Regions from separate parts of the Streptomyces sp. NPDC041940 genome, predicted to be linked through region 2. Evidence: riboswitches for the same ligand, from Rfam matches in the RefSeq annotation. Region 2 holds a riboswitch; the other holds the start of a gene.
What was found. Region 2 has a riboswitch for glycine ahead of gcvT (glycine cleavage system aminomethyltransferase GcvT). Riboswitches for the same ligand answer to the same signal wherever they lie in the genome.
Positions count from the first base shown of each region.

Region 1: linked by a shared signal. The riboswitch ahead of gcvP (aminomethyl-transferring glycine dehydrogenase) and the one ahead of gcvT (glycine cleavage system aminomethyltransferase GcvT) in region 2 are both predicted to bind glycine.

Region 1 covers NZ_JBVJBP010000003.1:8,798-18,817, reverse strand. Annotated here, with positions in the region: gene ACZ6I3_RS07325 (APC family permease) at 1-1,214, shown strand, start outside; gene ACZ6I3_RS07320 (TOBE domain-containing protein) at 1,285-1,704, shown strand; gene gcvP (aminomethyl-transferring glycine dehydrogenase) at 1,749-4,637, opposite strand; glycine riboswitch at 4,814-4,909, opposite strand; gene ACZ6I3_RS07310 (PRC-barrel domain-containing protein) at 5,022-5,396, shown strand; gene ACZ6I3_RS07305 (DNA polymerase IV) at 5,413-6,816, opposite strand; gene ACZ6I3_RS07300 (MerR family transcriptional regulator) at 6,872-7,555, opposite strand; gene ACZ6I3_RS07295 (bifunctional nuclease family protein) at 7,817-8,290, opposite strand; gene ftsR (transcriptional regulator FtsR) at 8,376-9,116, opposite strand; gene ACZ6I3_RS07285 (FHA domain-containing protein) at 9,170-10,020, opposite strand, start outside.
Region 2 covers NZ_JBVJBP010000032.1:4,390-14,409, forward strand. Annotated here, with positions in the region: gene ACZ6I3_RS36585 (enhanced serine sensitivity protein SseB) at 1-609, opposite strand, end outside; gene ACZ6I3_RS36590 (AAA family ATPase) at 832-1,500, opposite strand; glycine riboswitch at 1,683-1,783, shown strand; glycine riboswitch at 1,785-1,911, shown strand; gene gcvT (glycine cleavage system aminomethyltransferase GcvT) at 1,947-3,074, shown strand; gene gcvH (glycine cleavage system protein GcvH) at 3,209-3,586, shown strand; gene glyA (serine hydroxymethyltransferase) at 3,601-4,863, shown strand; gene ACZ6I3_RS36610 (L-serine ammonia-lyase) at 5,008-6,375, shown strand; gene ACZ6I3_RS36615 (MFS transporter) at 6,479-7,885, shown strand; gene ACZ6I3_RS36620 (glycoside hydrolase family 25 protein) at 8,016-8,573, shown strand; gene ACZ6I3_RS36625 (EF-hand domain-containing protein) at 8,694-8,906, opposite strand; gene ACZ6I3_RS36630 (MerR family transcriptional regulator) at 8,955-9,869, opposite strand; gene ACZ6I3_RS36635 (GNAT family N-acetyltransferase) at 9,868-10,020, shown strand, end outside.

The sequences.
Region 1 (10,020 bases), on a different contig from region 2:
CGCTCGGCCTGTCCGGATTCGAGACCGGGGTCGCCGTGATGCCGCACGTCAAGGGCGACGACGGCGACACGGAGGAGAACCCGAAGGGCCGCATCCGGGACACCAAGAAGCTGCTCACCACGGCCGCTCTCATCATGAGCGTCTTCCTCATCACCACCAGCTTCATCACCACCCTCCTCATCCCCGAGAAGGAGTTCGAGGCGGGCGGCCAGGCCAACGGACGCGCACTGGCCTATCTGGCCCACGACTACCTGGGCAACGCCTTCGGCACCGTCTACGACGTCTCGACGATCGCCATCCTGTGGTTCGCCGGCGCCTCCGCGATGGCCGGCCTGCTCAACCTGATGCCGCGCTACCTCCCCCGCTACGGCATGGCCCCGCACTGGGCCCGCGCCGTGCGCCCGATGGTCATCGTCTTCACCCTGATCGCCTTCCTGGTCACCTGGATCTTCGACGCCGACGTCAACGCGCAGGGCGGCGCCTACGCCACCGGCGTGCTGGTCCTCATCAGCTCCGCCGCGATCGCGGTGACCATCGCCGCCCGCAAGGCCCGGCAGCGGAACTGGACCATCGGCTTCGCGGTCATCTCCGCGGTGTTCCTCTACACGACCGTGCTCAACGTCATCGAGCGCCCGGACGGCGTGAAGATCGGTGCCTGTTTCATCGCCGGGATCATCCTGGTCTCGCTGCTGTCGCGGCTGGCCCGGGCGTTCGAACTGCGCGTGACCAGCGTGTCGCTGGACGCCATGGCGGAGCGCTTCGTCCGGGACATGGCCAGCCGCCGGATGCGGTTCATCGCCAACGAGCCCGACCGGCGCGACATCGCGGAGTACCGGGACAAGATCGAGCAGATCCGGCAGGACAACGACGTGCCCGGGCAGGAGGACTTCGTCTTCGTCGAGGTGACGGTCACCGACCCGTCGGAGTTCGAGGCGAGCCTGACCGTACGCGGCGAGGTGCTCCACGGCCGCTACCGCGTTCTGACCCTGGAGTCCTCCTCCGTCCCCAACGCACTGGCCGCCCTGCTCCTGCACGCCCGCGACCTGACCGGCTGCACCCCGCACATCTACTTCGAGTGGACCGAGGGCGGACCCTTCACCAATCTCCTGCGCTTCTTCCTGTTCGGCCAGGGCGAGGTCGCCCCGGTGACCCGCGAGGTCCTGCGCGAGGCGGAACGCGACCGGAAGCGGCGTCCCCGGGTGCACGTCGGCTGATCTCGCCGCCCAACGCCCTACAGAGCAACGCATACCCGACATAAGGGACTGAACGGGCTACCGTGCATCCATGAGCCTGAGCATCCGCAACCAGCTCCCCGGTACCGTCACCGCCGTCACGCCGGGCGAGGCCATGGCGACGGTCAGGGTTCGCCTCACCGGCGGCCAGGACCTCACCGCCGCCATCACCCGCGAGGCAGCCGACGACCTCGGTCTCACACCGGGCACCGCCGTGCGCGCCCTGGTGAAGTCGACAGAGGTCGCACTGGCCACCGCCCCCGTCGAGGGCCTGTCCATCCGCAACCGGCTCCCCGGCACGGTCACGGGCATCACGGCCGGCGACGCGATGGCCTCCGTCCGGATCACCGTCGAGGGCGGCGAACTGACGGCGGCGATCACCAAGGACGCCGCGGACGATCTCCGTCTGTCGGCCGGAACCCCCGTCGTCGCCCTGATCAAGTCGACCGAGGTGTCACTCGCCGTCGCATGACGGAGGGGCCCCGCACCGCGGAGCCCCTCCTTCCAACCGGTCGGTCAGTCCTCGTACGCGTCCAGCGGCGGGCAGGAGCACACCAGGTTCCGGTCGCCGAAGGCCTGGTCGATGCGGCGCACCGGCGGCCAGTACTTGTCGGAGGCCGCGACTCCGGCCGGGAAGACGGCCTCCTCACGGCTGTAGGCGTGCTCCCACGCCCCGGCGAGCGCGCCGGCGGTGTGCGGGGCACCCCGCAGCGGGTTGTCGTCCGCGGGCCACTCGCCGGAGCCGACCTTCTCGATCTCCGCGCGGATGGCGATCATCGCCTCGCAGAACCGGTCCAGCTCGGCCAGGTCCTCCGACTCGGTCGGCTCGATCATCAGCGTCCCGGCCACCGGGAACGACATCGTCGGCGCGTGGAAGCCGTAGTCGATGAGCCGCTTGGCGACGTCGTCGACGCTCACGCCGGTCGCCTTGGTCAGCGGCCGCAGGTCGATGATGCACTCGTGCGCGACGAGCCCGCCCGGGCCGGTGTAGAGCACCGGGTAGTGCGGCTCCAGCCGCTTGGCGATGTAGTTGGCGCTGAGCACGGCCACCTGCGTGGCCCGCTTCAGCCCCTCGCCGCCCATCAGCCGGACGTACGCCCACGAGATCGGCAGGATGCCGGCCGAGCCCCACGGCGCCGCGGAGATGGGGCCGACCCCGGTCTCCGGGCCCGCCTCGGGCTGCAGCGGATGGTTCGGCAGATACGGCGCGAGGTGCTCACGCACCGCCACCGGACCGACGCCGGGCCCGCCGCCACCGTGCGGGATGCAGAAGGTCTTGTGCAGGTTCAGATGCGAGACGTCCCCGCCGAAGTGCCCCGGCTTGGCGAGCCCCACGAGCGCGTTGAGGTTGGCCCCGTCGACGTAGACCTGCCCGCCCGCCTCGTGCACCTGGGCGCAGATCTCGGAGACGTGCTCCTCGAACACACCGTGCGTGGACGGGTACGTGATCATCAGCACGGCCAGCTCGTCACGGTGCTGCTCGATCTTCGCCCGCAGGTCCTCGACGTCGATCTCGCCGTCCTCGGCGGTCTTGACGACGACGACCTTCATGCCCGCCATCACCGCGCTCGCGGCGTTGGTGCCGTGCGCGGACGACGGGATCAGGCACACGGTGCGCTGCTCGTCCCCGTTGGCCCGGTGGTACCCGCGTACGGCGAGCAGACCGGCCAGCTCGCCCTGCGACCCGGCGTTCGGCTGGAGGGACACCTTGTCGTACCCGGTGACCTCCGCGAGACGTTCCTCCAGCTCGTGGATGAGCGTGAGGTAGCCCTCGGCCTGGGCGGCGGGGGCGAAGGGGTGCAGCTGCCCGAACTCGGGCCAGGTGACCGGCTCCATCTCCGTGGTCGCGTTGAGCTTCATGGTGCAGGAGCCCAGCGGGATCATGCCGCGGTCGAGCGCGTAGTCACGGTCGGCCAGCCGGCGCAGGTAGCGCAGCATGGCGGTCTCGGAGCGGTACTGGTGGAAGACCGGGTGGGTCATGTACTCGTCGGACCGCAGCAGGGCACCCGGAAGCCCGTCCTCCGTGGCGGCGTCCAGCGCCTCGACGACGCCTTCGACCCCGAACGCGGCCCATACGGCACGCAGCTGGGCCCGCGTCGTGGTCTCGTCGCAGGAGATCGAGACGTGGTCGGCGTCGACGAGACGCAGGTTGACCCCGTTCCGTTCGGCGGCGGTGGCCACGACCTCGGCGGCCCGGCCCTCGACACGCGCGGTCAGAGTGTCGAAGTAGGCCCCGTGCACGACCTCGACACCGCCGTTCGCGAGCCCGGCGGCGAGGACCGTGGCGTACCGGTGGGTGCGCCGCGCGATGCTCTTCAGACCCTCGGGCCCGTGGTAGACGGCGTACATGCCGGCCATGACGGCGAGCAGCACCTGGGCGGTGCAGATGTTGCTGGTGGCCTTCTCACGCCGGATGTGCTGCTCACGCGTCTGCAGCGCCAGCCGGTAGGCCTTGTTCCCGTCGGCGTCCACGGACACGCCGACGAGCCGCCCGGGCAGGCTGCGCGCCATCTTCTCCCCGACGGCCATGTAACCGGCGTGCGGTCCGCCGAAGCCCATCGGCACACCGAACCGCTGTGTCGTCCCGACCGCGATGTCCGCGCCGAGCTCACCGGGCGACTTCAGCAGGGTCAGCGCGAGCAGATCGGCGGCGACGGTGACGAGCGCCCCGAGCGCGTGCGCCTGGTCGATGACCCGCTTGATGTCCCGCACGGCTCCGGAGGCGCCCGGGTACTGGATCAGCACGCCGTTGATCTCGCGCTCGGCGATCCCGGCGGGGATGCCGTCACTGAGATCGGCGACGACGACCTCGACACCGGTCGGCTCGGCCCGGGTCTCGATCACGGCGATGGTCTGCGGCAGCGCGTCCGCGTCGACCAGGAACAGGCCCTTCTTGTTCTTGCCCAGCCGCCGCGACAGCGCCATGGCCTCGGCCGCCGCGGTGCCCTCGTCGAGCAGGGAGGCGCCGGAGGTCGGCAGTCCGGTCAGGTCGGCGACCATGGTCTGGAAGTTGAGCAGCGCCTCGAGCCGGCCCTGCGAGATCTCCGGCTGGTACGGCGTGTAGGCCGTGTACCAGGACGGGTTCTCCATGACGTTGCGCATGACGACCGGCGGCGTGAACGTGCCGTAGTAGCCGAGCCCGATCATGGAGCCGAGGACCTGGTTGCGGTCGGCGAGGGAGCGCAGCTCGGCGATCACCTCGGCCTCGCTGCGGGCGCCCGGCAGGTCCAGTGCCTCGGCGCTCTTGATCACGGCCGGGACCGCGGCGGCCGTCAGCTCGTCCAGCGAGCCGTAGCCGACGTGCGCGAGCATCTTGGCGCACGCCTCGTGGTCGGGGCCGATATGGCGCTGCTCGAAGGGAACTGCCTCTTCGAGCTCGGAGAGCGGAATGCGGTGGGCGGTCATATGCGGAGGCCTCCTGGTCTGACACGACCTTCGAGGGGCACCACGGCACGGGTACCCGGACGGCCTCCCCCTCTGTCATGTCAACCTGAGAGCTTCACCGGATCGCCCGAAGGCCTCCGGCTTTCACCGTCGGTGAGGGCGGAAGCCGTGACATCCGCCCTGCTTTCCAGAGTGACCTCGTCCGTGCGGTACGTGGGCCTGAGAGATTCCGGGGAGGATTTGCTCCTTCGGCGCCTCCGATGGTGTCTGGAGGACTCTCCCGCACAGGGTCAGCAGCCGTTGTCAGCCTACCAGCGCGGTCAACGCACGAACCTTCGAGTGGCCGCCTCCTCGATTGTGCCGTTTTGTAGTGGTACGGATGAGTTGCGACCATGTGGAGGGCCCGTGCGAACCGATATCGATCCGCGCAACCTGATCGGCCGCAAGGCGTTCGACCGCAACGGGACCAGGATCGGCACGATCGACGAGGTCTATCTCGACGACGCCACCGGCGTCCCGGAGTGGGCGGCCATACGGACCGGCCTGTTCAGCAGGGACGCCTTCGTCCCCCTCGAGCCCAGCGAGCTGATCGACGGCGCCCTCCACGTGCCCTTCGACCGCGCCCTGATCAAGGACGCCCCCGACTTCGGCGTGGGCCGCCACCTCTCCCCGGAGCAGGAACTCCAGCTCTACCACCACTACGGCCTCGACGTCGCCGCCCCTCCCCCGCTCCAGGACCACGAGTTCGGCAAACTGGCAGGCAAGGACGAGACGGCCTGAAGCCCCCGGCGAACGCCTAAGGGGCCGCGGAGCGCAGCCCCACGCCCCCGGATTCACCATCCGGCCCATGACCCCCCTCAGGCTCTCGTAACACCAACGGCAACGGATCCGCCGGCTCCAACTCCGGATCGTCGACCCGGAAGGTCCGCACCCGCCCTGGCACCGAGCCGGGCGTCTCGAACCGTACGGTCACCCGCCCCAGGCCGCTGCCCTGCACCCATCCGTGCCCGAACCCGGCATGCCGCACGTCGTGCCCGGCGGGCCACCGCCGCTCGGCCGGCGCGGGCTGCTCCTCGACCGGCGCCGCGGTGTGCTCCTCGACCGGGCCCTCCGCGACCGCCCGCTCCCCGGCCGCCTGCGCGAACAGGTCTTCCTGGGTGTAGTCCGCGAGCCCGCTGACGCCCACCCCGAGCAGCCGCACGCCGCCCGTGGTGTCGACGGAGTCCAGCAGTCTGGCCGCCGCTTCACGGATCACCCCGGGGTCGTCCGTCGGCCCACGCAGCGTCTCCGACCGGGTGCGTGTCGAGAAGTCGTACCGCCGCACCTTCAGCACGATGGTCCGCCCGGACAGCCCGGCCCCGCGCAGCCGCCGCACGCAGCGGTCGGCGAGCCGCTGCACCTCCAGCCCGACCCGCAGCCGGTCGTGGATGTCCACGTCGTAGGTGTCCTCGACCGACACCGACTTCGCTTCCCGCTCCGCCACCACGGGCCGGTCGTCCCGCGCCAGGGCCATGGCGTAGAGCCCGTGTCCGTGCGCCTTCCCCAGCAGCCGGACCAGCTCGTCCTCACCCGCCTCGGCGATCTCCTCGACCGTGGTGATCCCGGCCCGCCGCAGATGGTCGCCCGTCGCCGGCCCGACCCCCGGCAGGGTCCGCACCGACATCGGCCCCAGCATCGCCCGCTCCGTCCCCGGCTCGATCAGCACCAGCCCGTCGGGCTTGGCCTGCTCCGAGGCGATCTTCGCGAGCATCTTGGACGCGGCCAGCCCCACCGACCCCGTGAGCCCCGTGACGGCCCGGATGTCCGCACGCAGCTTCGCCCCGGCCGACTGCGCCGACCGCTCGTCCCACGCCGCCCCTCCGGCCTCCAGGTCCACGAACGCCTCGTCCAGGCTCAGCGGCTCGACCAACGGCGACAGCGCACCCAGCAACTCCATCACCCGCTCGCTGATCGCCCGGTAGAACCCGAAGCGCGGCACGAGATACGCGGCGTTGGGCGCGAGCCGCCGGGCCTGCGCCATGGGCAACGCCGAGTGCACCCCGAAGACCCGGGCCTCGTACGACGCGGTCGCGACCACACCCCGAGGCCCGAGTCCGCCCACGACCACCGCCTTCCCGCGCAGACTCGGCTTGGACGCCTGCTCCACCGAGGCGAAGAAGGCATCCATGTCGAGATGCAGGATCGTGGGCGCGGTTCTCACAACTCCGATGCTGCCCTACGCCACTGACAACGCCGTCCCGAACCATCCCGAAGGGTCAGACGGCCCGGTTCCGCCGCCGCGCCAGCTCGTCCGCCGGGTTGGGCCCGACCAGGGTCTCGCCGGTGTCGATCCGCTCCCCGTGCAGCTGGGACAGCGCGCCCTCGACGTCCCGCCACACCACGCCCACGGCGATCCCGAAGACGCCCTGCCCCCCTTGGAGCAGGGCATGGACCTCGTCCGGCGAGGTGCACTCGTAGACCGTCGCACCGTCACTCATCAGCGTCATCCGCTCCAGGTCGCGGAAACCGCGTTCCCTGAGGTGCTGTACCGCCGTGCGGATGTTCTGCAGCGACACCCCGGTGTCGAGGAACCGCTTGACGATCTTCAGGACGACGACGTCCCGGAAGCTGTACAACCGCTGTGTCCCGGACCCGTAGGCGGGGCGCACACTCGGCTCGACGAGACCGGTGCGGGCCCAGTAGTCCAGCTGCCGGTAGGTGATACCGGCGGCCGCGCAGGCCGTGGGGCCGCGATAGCCGATCTGCTCGGACGCCATGGACGTCGTCCCTCCGCTGCTCGGCACCGCCGACGGTCGCTGCGGAGCGAGATCGGCCGCGTCATCGGGCTGGGGACAGCCTCCGCCCGAAAGAAGCCGAGAGCCGGGGGGAGCGTACGGACCGCTCGCCCTGAGACTGCGCTCGGGGCCGCCCCCAGCCGTACCGTCGCCGCTGCTGCTCACGCCGACCTCCGTCCTTGACCTGCCCTCTCGACGGTAGGCAGTCACCCGGGGTGCGTCAACGATCGCCACACTCGCCACGCCGAGTGATAATCACCCTAAGAGTGGTTTCCCGTGCCCCACCGCCGGGAAAGGCTAGCCGAATGCCTTCGGCGCGGGCCGTGTGACGCTCGCACTGACCACGGGCACATGCGGGCAATTCACCCGTCACGCATACGGCGGCGGCCCTGCCGCGGACTCATCGTCCACCGGGCCGCCCGGAACTCACTGGCTGCTGCTGCCGAAGTCCTCCGGGGAGATCTGGTCGAGGAACTCGCGGAACTTCTCCACCTCGTCCTCCTGCTCGTCCGGGATCGCGATGCCGGCGTCGTCGAGGACCGTGTCACTCCCGTAGATCGGCGTACCGGTGCGCAGGGCCAGCGCTATGGCGTCGGACGGGCGGGCGCTCACCTCGACGCCGCTGGCGAAGACCAGCTCCGCGTAGAAGACGCCCTCACGCAGGTCCGTGATACGCACTTCCGTGAGCTCCTGGCCGACGGCTTCCAGCACGTCCTTGAACAGGTCGTGGGTCAGCGGCCGCGCGGGAGCCATGCCCTGCTGGGCGAAGGCGATCGCCGTCGCCTCCCCCGGCCCGATCCAGATGGGGAGGTAACGGTCGCCTCCCACTTCACGCAGCAGCACGATCGGTTGGTTGGAGGGCATTTCGACCCGGACACCTACGACATCGAGCTCGTTCACACAGCAACCCTAGGCCGTGCTCGGGACGTTTGGGTAGTCGGGCCCGGATCGGGCGCCTGATCCGGCCCCCACGTGTCCGGCCGCCTCACGGCAGCCGCACCCCGAGCGCCGTCTGCACCAGCGCGGCGTGCAGCTTCACCGTGAGCCCCGCCAGCTCCTTGGCGCGGGCCTCCGCATGAGCCCTGGTCTGCGGGTTCCGGTGCCGCTTCAGCGGGGCCACCACCTGGTCCACGAGCCCGGCCTCGCGGTCGGCGGCGGCCTTCATCACCCGCAGGTGCCGCGGCTCGATCCCGAACCGCCCCAGCTCCGCGACGAGCGCCGCCACGGTGACCGCCTCCGCCTCGTACGCCCCGTCCTCCAGTGGAGTGACCAGCCCGTACGACTCCCACTCCTTGAGCTCCTCCTCGCCCACCCCGGCGGCGGCGAGCAGCTCCGCACGCCCGACCCTTGCCGTCGTGGGCGGCCCCTCGAAGGGCTCGGGCACGGAGTCGCCGTCACGCTGACGGCCCACGGTCGGCAGCGGGACGGCCTCACCGCGCTCCATGGCCTCCAGGTGCTCGCGAATCACCTTCAGAGGCAGATAGTGGTCCCGCTGCATCCGCAGGACGTGACCGAGGCGCTCGACGTCGCGGGCGCTGAACTTGCGATACCCCGAGGGAGTCCGCTGCGGCTCGATGAGCCCCTCCGACTCGAGGAAGCGGATCTTGGAGATGGTGACTTCGGGAAACTCGTCGCGCAGCACGTTCAGCACCGTGCCGATGCTCATCAGCCCACTGTCCGTGGCGGCGGCGCCGTGCCCGGCACCGCCGCTCGGTGTATGAAGCATGGACCTTCCCTGACGGACGGACCTTCGCTGGGATTCCCCGGAGTCGGTCCGGGTCAGTAGCCCCGCTGGCTGGCGTAGAAGACCAGCCGGTACTTGCCGATCTGCACCTCGTCACCGTTGCTCACCGCGACCTGGTCGATCCGCTCGCGGTTCACGTACGTGCCGTTCAGGCTGCCCACGTCGGCCACCGTGAACGAGCCGTCCTGGCCACGACGGAACTCCACGTGCCGCCGGGAGACCGTCACGTCGTCCAGGAAGATGTCGCTCTGCGGATGACGGCCGGCCGTGGTCAGATCGCCGTCCAGCAGGAAGCGGCTGCCCGAGTTCGGCCCACGGCGCACGACCAGGAGCGCGGAACCCAGCGGCAGCGCGTCCACGGCCGCCTGCGCCTCGGGAGACAGCGTCGGCGTGGGCGTCTGGCCGGTGACCTCGGCGTCGTAGGCCTCGAGACCGGAGATGGAGATCGTGGAGGTCGTCTCGGACGGACGCTCCGGGGTCGCGCCCGGCCGCAGCGGCGCGCCACAGTTGGAGCAGAAGCGGCTGTTCTCCGCGTTGCGGTTGCCGCACCTCGTACACACCAGGGCCGACATCGGATCCTCCTGCCGCGGCTGCCCACCGGGAGCATTGGACGCATACGGGTCGGAAAACCCTCCACCCGCACTTGAGGGTTGCCCGAAACCTATGCCGCCGGGCTGCGCAGGGTCAACCGACGGCGCGCCCTGACCTCCGGAAACGTCGCCGCCCGGACCGCCGACCTGGTCCCGGAACAGCGGCCGCTGGCCCTCCGCGTCAGGCTGTGCGCGATGACGTGCGGTCGCATTGTCGCTGCCCTCTCGCGGGCTCTTGCCGAACAACTTCGCAAACAACTTCACGGGCGATTCCCCTTGACCGAAACAGACCCGCC
Region 2 (10,020 bases):
GAACATCACCGGGTCGGCGGTCTCGATCGCGGCGAGGCAGCGACGGGCGGTGACGACGACGCCGATCGCCTCGAACTCGGCGGAGGCGGCGGCGAGGAAGTCCACCGGGTCGTCCTGCCAGTCGGGCTCGAAGAGGCGGACCCGGCCGCCGCTCGCGGGGCCGTCCAGCGGGGTCCGGCCGGCCCGGCACAGCTCGGCCACGGCCGGCGGCGGGAGCGGGATGCCGACGACGCCGCCCGGGTTGATGGCCATCCCCGCGTGCGGGGGCAGACCGCGGGCGAACTCCACGGCCGGCGCGATGGTGTACGACATGTGCGAGCCGACGACCTGGCGGAACTGCTCCTCGGAGCTGAACACCGGCACGTACGCCTGGCCGTCGATCTCGATGCCGGGGAGGTCGAGGGGGCCGCTCTGCGGGCCGCCGCCGCTGGGCAGCGGGATCCACACGAAACTCCGGCCGAGCACCTCGACGATCCGCCCGCCGGCCGAGGGGCCGGCGCCGAGGGAGGCCGAGAGCACCTCCTCCAGCTCGTTGCCGGGCCATCCGCCGTGCGGGTGGGTCTGCGTCTGCGCCGGGAAGTCCGCGGAGAAGTCCGCCGGGAAGTCCATCTGCCTACCGCCTGCCTGAAACCACTGCTGTGGCTCAAAGGCTAGCGGCTCGGGAACGACGGACGGCCACCCCGTGAACCACGAACCGCGGACACCCCTCCCGGGCCGGGAGCCCCTGCCCCACGAACACGGCTCACGGGCCACGCCCGACCGCCCCATGAACACCGGCTCACAGGCCGGGGACAGCCGGGCCCAGAAGCACCCGCCCGCCGGTCTGGGTGGTCAGCCGACGAAGCCGATGCGGTGCAGGGTGTTCGCCGCGTCGCGGTCGGCGAGGATCGCTGAGCCGCAGCCGGTGGGCAGTTCGCCCCGTTCGACCTCGCGGAGCAGCCGGGTGGTGGCCGCGCGGTGGCGCAGGAACGCGTACCGCGAGACGCCGCGGCCTCGGTCGCGCTGGCCGGCCAGGGCCTGCTCGGGGGTGACGTCGAGCATCAGCAGGTGGAGCGTGCCGCCCCGGCGGCGGGCCTCGCGGGCCAGCCAGCGGCGGACCCAGGCCTGTGTGCCGCAGTCGTGCACGACGACGGCCTCGCCCCCGCGCAGGGCGCGGCGCAGCCCGGCGTAGTGGGCGAGGCGGACGAGCGGACGGTAGACCGCGTACGGCAGGGCACGCGGCATACGGCGGGCCCAGTGGTCGCGGGTGTCCTGGGAGTCGATGCGCCGGCCCGGCACGGTGCGCCGCATCAGCGTGGACTTGCCGCTGCCGGGCAGGCCCGTGACCACGACGATGTCGCGGGGGCCGAACAGCAGCGCGTGCGGACCGCGGCCGGCGCGCTCGCGCAGATCGCGGACGACCGGCACCGGCTGCGGGCCGCAGGCCGCACGCGCCGGAGCGGTCGGCTGCTCGGGCAGCGCGATGCCCGACGTCGTGGCGTACGCGGTGGTCCTGTTCACCGTGATCGTCCTCCCCTGGGGCCAGGTACGGAGTCCCATGCCCGCCGAGTGTAAAGAGAAGGTAATGCCCGATGTCTCTGGATTTAGTCCTCTTCCTGCAACATCCCTGCTACAGGGTGGTCCCCCTGCCACCCCGCGACAATGCGTGCAATGATGTGCCCGCCAACTGCATACCGGCCGTTTGAATCCGCGCGGGAGAGTCCCCAGCACCGTCCGACGCTGGGGCGCCGAAGGAGCAAGTCCCTCCCTTGAATCTCTCAGGCCCCGTTACCGCGCGGGCGAGGCACATCTGAAAAGCGGGCCGCAGCCTTCTCCGGAGTCCGGGAAGCCGCGTGGCCCCACCCAAGGTGCAAGCCGTTGACCCGCGCGGTCATGGCGAACCTCTCAGGTTCCGATGACAGATGGGGAGGAACGACCTCGCCGTCATGCCTGGGAGACAACGACCGATGAGCAGTAGCAGTACAGGAGAACTCCGCCACACCGCGCTCGATGCCCTGCATCGTGCGCTCGGCGCGACGATGACCGACTTCGCCGGCTGGGACATGCCCCTGCGCTACGGCTCCGAGCGCGACGAGCACAACGCCGTGCGTACGAAGGCCGGGCTGTTCGACCTCTCCCACATGGGCGAGATCACCGTCACGGGGCCGGAGGCCGCCGCCCTCCTCGACCACGCGCTGGTCGGCAACATCGGCGGGGTCAAGCCCGGCCGCGCCCGCTACACCATGATCTGCCAGGCCGACGGCGGCATCCTCGACGACCTGATCGTCTACCGGCTGGCCGAGCAGGAGTACATGGTCGTCGCCAACGCCTCCAACGCCCAGGTGGTCCTGGACGCGCTGGTGGAACGTTCCGCCGGCTTCGACGCCGAGGTGCGCGACGACCGGGACGCCTACGCGCTGCTCGCCGTACAGGGCCCGGAGTCCCCGGGGATCCTGAAGTCCCTGACCGACGCCGACCTCGACGGCCTGAAGTACTACGCCGGTCTGCCCGGCACGGTCGCGGGCGTCCCGGCCCTCATCGCCCGCACCGGGTACACCGGCGAGGACGGCTTCGAGCTGTTCGTGAAGCCGGAGCACGCCGTCGAGCTGTGGCAGGCCCTGACCAAGGCGGGCGAGGGCGCCGGCCTGGTCCCGTGCGGGCTGTCCTGCCGCGACACGCTGCGCCTGGAGGCGGGCATGCCGCTGTACGGGCACGAGCTGAGCACCTCCCTGACGCCCTTCGACGCCGGGCTCGGCCGGGTGGTGAAGTTCGAGAAGGAGGGCGACTTCGTCGGCCGCGAGGCCCTGACCGAGGCCGCCGCACGCGCCGAGCAGAACCCGCCCCGCGTCCTGGTCGGACTCGTCGCCGAGGGCCGTAGGGTCCCGCGCGCCGGGTACCCGGTCGTCACCGGCGGCGAGGTGATCGGCGAGGTCACCTCCGGCGCCCCCTCCCCCACGCTCGGCAAGCCGATCGCGATGGCGTACGTCGACCCCGCGCACGCGGCGCCCGGCACACCCGGTGTGGCCGTCGACATCCGGGGCAGTCACGAGCCGTACGAGGTCGTGGCGCTGCCGTTCTACAAGCGCCAGAAGTAGAGACCGGCCAAGCGCCGGAAGCGGACACCGGCCGCGGGCCGCCACAGCGGTCCCGGGCGTCTCACCCCCGCTCACCAGCGGTTTCCTTCGTCAGCATTCATCAGCACTCCCGCGCGTACAGGAGAATCCAGGCCATGAGCAACCCCATAGAGCTGCGGTACAGCAAGGAACACGAGTGGCTGTCGGGCGCCGAGGACGGCATCTCGACGATCGGCATCACGGAGCACGCCGCGAACGCGCTCGGCGACGTCGTCTTCGTCCAGCTCCCCGAGGTCGGTGACGCCGTGTCCGCGGGCGAGACCTGCGGCGAGCTGGAGTCGACCAAGTCCGTGTCCGACCTCTACTCCCCGGTCTCCGGTGAGGTCACCGAGGTCAACGAGGACGTCGTGAACGACCCGTCCCTGGTGAACTCGGCCCCCTTCGAGGGCGGCTGGCTGTTCAAGGTGCGCGTCACGGACGAGCCGGGCGACCTGCTCTCCGCCGACGAGTACACCGCCTTCTCCGCCGGCTGAGGAGTCATAGCCGTATGTCCGTCCTGAACACATCCCTGCACGAGTTCGACCCGGCCGTCGCCGCCGCGGTCGACGCCGAGCTGCACCGGCAGCAGTCCACGCTCGAGATGATCGCCTCGGAGAACTTCGCCCCGGTCGCGGTCATGGAGGCGCAGGGCTCGGTCCTCACCAACAAGTACGCCGAGGGCTACCCTGGCCGCCGCTACTACGGCGGCTGCGAACACGTCGACGTGGTCGAGCAGATCGCGATCGACCGGGTCAAGGAGCTGTTCGGCGCCGAGCACGCCAACGTCCAGCCGCACTCCGGTGCCCAGGCCAACGCCGCCGCGATGTTCGCGCTGCTCAAGCCGGGCGACACCATCATGGGTCTGAATCTCGCGCACGGCGGGCACCTGACCCACGGCATGAAGATCAACTTCTCCGGCAAGCTCTACGACGTCGTCGCCTACCACGTCGGCGACGACGGCCGGGTCGACATGGCCGAGGTCGAGCGGCTGGCGAAGGAGTCCCGGCCGAAGCTGATCGTCGCAGGCTGGTCCGCCTACCCGCGGCAGCTGGACTTCGCCGAGTTCCGCCGGATCGCGGACGAGGTCGGCGCGTACCTGATGGTCGACATGGCGCACTTCGCCGGGCTGGTGGCGGCGGGCCTGCACCCGAACCCCGTGCCGCACGCGCACGTGGTGACCACGACCACCCACAAGACGCTGGGCGGCCCGCGCGGCGGTGTGATCCTCTCCACGGCCGAGCTGGCCAAGAAGATCAACTCCGCTGTCTTCCCCGGTCAGCAGGGCGGTCCGCTGGAGCATGTGATCGCGGCCAAGGCGGTCTCGTTCAAGGTCGCGGCCTCCGAGGACTTCAAGGAGCGCCAGCGCCGTACGCTGGAGGGTGCCCGCATCCTGGCCGAGCGTCTGGTGAAGGACGACGTCCGGGCCGTGGGCGTGGACGTCCTGTCCGGCGGCACGGACGTGCACCTGGTCCTGGTCGACCTGCGCCACTCGGAGCTGGACGGACAGCAGGCCGAGGACCGCCTCCACGAGGTGGGCATCACGGTCAACCGCAACGCGATCCCGAACGACCCGCGCCCGCCGATGGTGACGTCCGGTCTGCGGATCGGCACGCCGGCCCTGGCGACCCGGGGCTTCACGGCCGAGGACTTCGCGGAGGTCGCGGACGTCATCGCCGAGACGCTGAAGCCGTCCTACGAAGCGGACGCCCTGAAGGCCCGGGTGAAGGCCCTGGCCGACAAGCACCCGCTGTACCCGGGCCTGAACAAGTAACGCCTGCACAAGTAACGCCTGCACAGCAACACCTGCACAAGCAACACCTCACAAGTAACGAAGAAACCTTTCAGGGCGCCGTGCCCGCCACAAGCGGTCGCGGCGCCCGGCCCCACTGCACCACCCCCGTAGTCAGGAGTTCCCGTGGCCATCTCGGTCTTCGACCTGTTCTCGATCGGCATCGGCCCGTCCAGCTCCCACACGGTCGGCCCGATGCGCGCGGCCGGCCTGTTCGCCCGGCGGCTGCGCAACGAAGAGCTGCTGGAGTCGGTCGGCTCCGTCCGTGCCGAGCTGTACGGCTCGCTCGGCGCCACCGGCCACGGCCACGGCACGCCCAAGGCGGTCCTGCTCGGCCTGGAGGGCGACTCGCCCCGCACGGTCGACGTGGAGAAGGCCGACGACCGGGTCGAGGCGATCAAGACCGACGGCCGGCTGAATCTGCTGGGCGAGCACGAGATCGCGTTCTCCTTCGACGACGACATGGTCCTGCACCGCCGCAAGGCCCTCCCGTACCACGCGAACGGCATGACCCTGTGGGCGTACGACGCCTCGGGCGCGGAGCTGCTGACGAAGACCTACTACTCGGTCGGCGGCGGCTTCGTCGTCGACGAGGAGGCCGTCGGCGCGGACCGCATCAAGCTCGACGACACCGCCCTGAAGTACCCGTTCCGCACGGGCGACGAGCTGCTGCGCCTGGCCCAGGAGACGGGCCTGTCCATCTCGGCGCTGATGCTGGAGAACGAGCGCGCCTGGCGCACCGAGGAGGAGATCCGGGCCGGCCTGCTGGAGATCTGGCGGGTGATGGAGGCCTGCGTCGCGCGCGGCATGTCCCGCGAGGGCATCCTGCCGGGCGGCCTCAAGGTGCGCCGCCGCGCCGCGAACACCGCGCGCAAGCTCCGCTCCGAGGGCGACCCGCTGGCCCTCTCCATGGAGTGGATCACCCTCTACGCGATGGCGGTCAACGAGGAGAACGCGGCAGGCGGCCGGGTCGTCACCGCCCCCACCAACGGCGCGGCCGGCATCATCCCCGCGGTCCTGCACTACTACGTCAACTTCGTGCCCGGCGCCGACGAGGAGGGCGTGGTCCGCTTCCTGCTCGCCGCGGGCGCGATCGGCATGCTGTTCAAGGAGAACGCCTCCATCTCCGGCGCCGAGGTCGGCTGCCAGGGCGAGGTCGGCTCCGCCTGCTCGATGGCCGCGGGCGCCCTGGCCGAGGTCCTCGGCGGCTCACCGGAGCAGGTCGAGAACGCCGCCGAGATCGGCATGGAGCACAACCTCGGCCTCACCTGCGACCCGGTCGGCGGGCTGGTCCAGATCCCGTGCATCGAACGCAACGGCATGGCCGCGGTCAAGGCCGTCACCGCCGCCCGCATGGCCATGCGCGGCGACGGCTCCCACAAGGTCTCCCTCGACAAGGTCATCAAGACGATGAAGGACACCGGCGCCGACATGTCGGTGAAGTACAAGGAGACGGCCCGGGGCGGGCTGGCGGTGAACATCATCGAGTGCTGAGCGCCGTACCCACAGGCGTCTCACCATGCGGGAAGTCGATACCGAAAAACGAGATGGCTGACATCGTTGCAGGGTCCATGTTTCATGCGTGAAGGACCGATCGATGCCCGCCCCAGCCACTGCCCCGACGCCCGTCAACCCGCGGTCCCGCGTCCTCGTCGCCAGCCTCATGGGCACGACGATCGAGTTCTACGACTTCTACATCTACGCGACCGCCGCGGTACTCGTCTTCCCCCAGCTCTTCTTCCCGAGCAGCGACCCGACGACCGCGCTGCTGTCGTCCTTCGCGGTCTTCGGCGCCGCGATGGTGGCCCGCCCGATCGGCGCCGTCGTCTTCGGGCACCTCGGTGACCGGCTCGGCCGCAAGAAGACGCTCGTCGTCTCGCTCCTGACCATGGGCATCGCCACGTTCCTCATCGGCGTCCTGCCCACCTACGCCCAGGCCGGCTGGGTGGCCACCGCGCTGCTCGTGCTGATGCGGCTCGCGCAGGGGTTCGCGCTCGGCGGCGAGTGGAGCGGCGCCGCCCTGGTGGCGACCGAAAACGCCCCCAGCGGCAAGCGCGCCCTGTACGGCACCTTCCCGCAGCTGGGCGCCCCGCTCGGCTTCATCATCGGCAACGGCCTGTTCCTGGTCATCGGCGCGCTGCTGCCGTCCGCGGCGGGCGCCGACCCCTCGCAGCCCTCGGACGCCTTCGTCAGCTGGGGCTGGCGCATCCCGTTCCTGTTCTCCGCCGTGATGGTTGCGATCGGCCTGTGGGTGCGCTCCCGGCTCGTCGAGTCGGCGGTCTTCGCCAAGACCCGCGAGTCCGGCGGGGTGCGGCGGCTGCCGCTCGTCACCGTGGTGCGCGGCCACGGGAAGCAGCTGGTCCTGGGCACCTTCATCATGCTGGCGACCTACGTGCTCTTCTACCTGATGACCACGTTCTCGCTGAGCTACGGACGCACCGCGAAGGACGCCGCCGTGCCCGGACTGGGGTACGACTACACCACGTTCGTGCTCATGATGATCTTCGGTGTGCTGTTCTTCGCCGCGTTCACCCTGATCTCCGGTCCGCTCGCGGACCGGTACGGGCGGCGCACGACCCTGATCTGGATCACCGCCGCGATCCTGGTCTTCGGACTGGTCTGGGTGCCGCTGATCGACCTCGGCACGCTCGGCGTGGTGCTGTGGCTCGTCCTGGGCTTCACCCTCATGGGCATGACGTTCGGCCCGATGGGCGCGCTCCTGCCCGAGCTGTTCCCGACCAGCGTCCGCTACACCGGCTCCGGCATCGCGTACAACGTCAGCTCGATCCTCGGGGCGGCGGTCGCCCCGTTCATCGCCGTGGCGCTGTGGGAGGCCGGGGACGGCTCGCCGTGGCTGGTCGGCGTCTACCTCTCGGCGATGGCCGTGCTGACGCTGATCGCGCTCCTGCTCGGCAAGGAGACCAAGCACGTCTCCCTCGACGACCGCGAGGCCGTCCCCGCCGACGACGCGACCCGCGCCCCCGCTCCCTCCCCCACCTCCTGAAACCGACCGGCGTTCACCACCGCCGGGCCGCGAGCCTCCTCGCGCCCGGCGTACCGCCGCCGTCTCGGGGCATAACAACAACCCCCGAACCAAGGGAACTTCAGCCCCACCCGCACCAGAGGGAGCCCCCATGCTGCGCGGCATCGACGTGAGCGCCTACCAGTCCTCCTCCTACGGCACCGACGGCCTCTCCTTCGTCTTCGTCAAGGCGACCGAGGGGCGTTCCTACGTCAACCCCAAGCTCGCCGCCCAGACGAAGCGGGCGCGTGACGCCGGACTGGTCGTCGGCTTCTACCACTTCCTGTGGCCCGGCAACCTCACCGCCCAGGCCGAGTACTTCGTCGGCAAGGCCCCGGACCGGGCGGGCGACATCCTCGCCGTCGACTGGGAGACGACCAGCAACGGCACGCACGCGAGCAACGCGGAGAAGGACCTGTTCATCCGCAAGCTGAAGGACCTCCGGCCGAACAACCAGGTGGTGCTCTACTGCAACCGGAACTTCTGGCTGACCGTCGACAAGACCTCCTACGCGGGCGACGGCCTGTGGATCGCCGACTACGTCTCCGCGGGCAAGCCCCGCATCAAGGCGAAGTGGCGCTTCCACCAGTACACCGACGACCCGCTGGACAAGAACGTGGCCGACTTCGAGAGCAAGGCGGCGCTGCGGAGATGGGCCGAGGACGCCTGACCGGCGGGACGGCCGCTGGAGCGTGCGTGCGGCTCGCGGGGCATGACGAGGGGCCCGGTCCGACCTGGGTCGGACCGGGCCCCTTCGTTCAGGAAGCGGAGCGCCTCCGGCAGCGGGCGACTACTTGTTCAGGTAGGACCAGAACTCGTCGAAGCTCAGCTGCTTGTCGCCGTCGAGGTCGCGGGTCTTGATGACGACCTCGGCGACGGACTCGGTGACGTTCCAGTCACCCGACCGGGCCAGGGCGGTCTTGAACTCGGCAGCGGTGATGTATCCGTCGCCGTCCGTATCGATCCGCTCGAACTGCTTGCGTGCTTCCTCGATGTCCGCCACCGATCCGCCCCTACTCTCGTGTTCTGCGTCGTGCTGACGCAGGTCAGATTAACTGGCCGTGCGTGCCTCCAGCGCGGCGACCACCCAGGCGAACTCCTCGTCGTAGGTCGGCTGGGGGCCGAGGCCGTTGACGAGGGCCTGGAGTTCGCGGTAGCGGGCGACCCGTACGTCGGATGCGGCCGAGAGGCGTTCGAGTACGGCGGCCCGGTCGGTGTCGCCGAGCAGATCCCTCAGGACGCCGTCGGCCTCCGGTGCCCCGGGGGCGATGCCGCGCTGCCGGGCGTCCGCGGCGAGCTGTACGAGCCGGCTGATGAACCACAGGGACGATCCGGCCGGTACGTCCGGCCCCCGGTCGGCCGCGTTGAACTCGATCATCTGCCGCATCTGGGCGCGGAAGCCGGGGTCCTGGATCAGCTCGGCGAGCTCCACCCAGGCGTCGACCTGCTCGGGAGTGGGGTCGTCGGGCAGCTCGGCGGCCGCGAGACGCAGCCGGTGGCGGATGTCCGGGTCTGCCGTGTCGATCCCCTCGAAGACCTCCGCCATGAAGTCCTCGACGATCTGCCGCCGTTCGGCCGTCGAGAGCCGTGCCAGTCTGTTCATGAGTGTCATCTCCTCCTCGCTGGAGCCCCGCTTCGCCACCGTCGACAGCACCGCGCGGGTCACCGTGAGCGACCGGATCTGTGCGTCCAGCGCGACCACGTGCGCTGCGGCGACCTGCGCGACCGTCGTCTCGCCGGCCAGGACCCGGCGGACGTCCGCCAGGCCGAGGCCGAGTTCGCGCAGGGTGCGGATCAGCTCCAGGCGGGCCACGGACGCGGCGTCGTACAGCCGGTAGCCGCCCGCGGACCGGGCCACCGGGGGCAGGGCACCCTCGTCGGACCAGTAGCGGATGGTGCGCACGGTCAGCCCGGTGACCCGGGCCAGTTCCCCGATGGTGAGCATTCCGGTGCCGTCGTCGATCATGTCTGCGAGTCTGGGCCCTCCAGTGGGTGGAGACTCAAGGAGCGCGTCGGTGGCGGACACTCTGCAGGGCATTCTGGACGCGGCGGCCCGAGGCGTCTTCCCGCCGGCGGACGGCGGGACGACGATCGTGAACCAGCCCTCGCACCGGGAC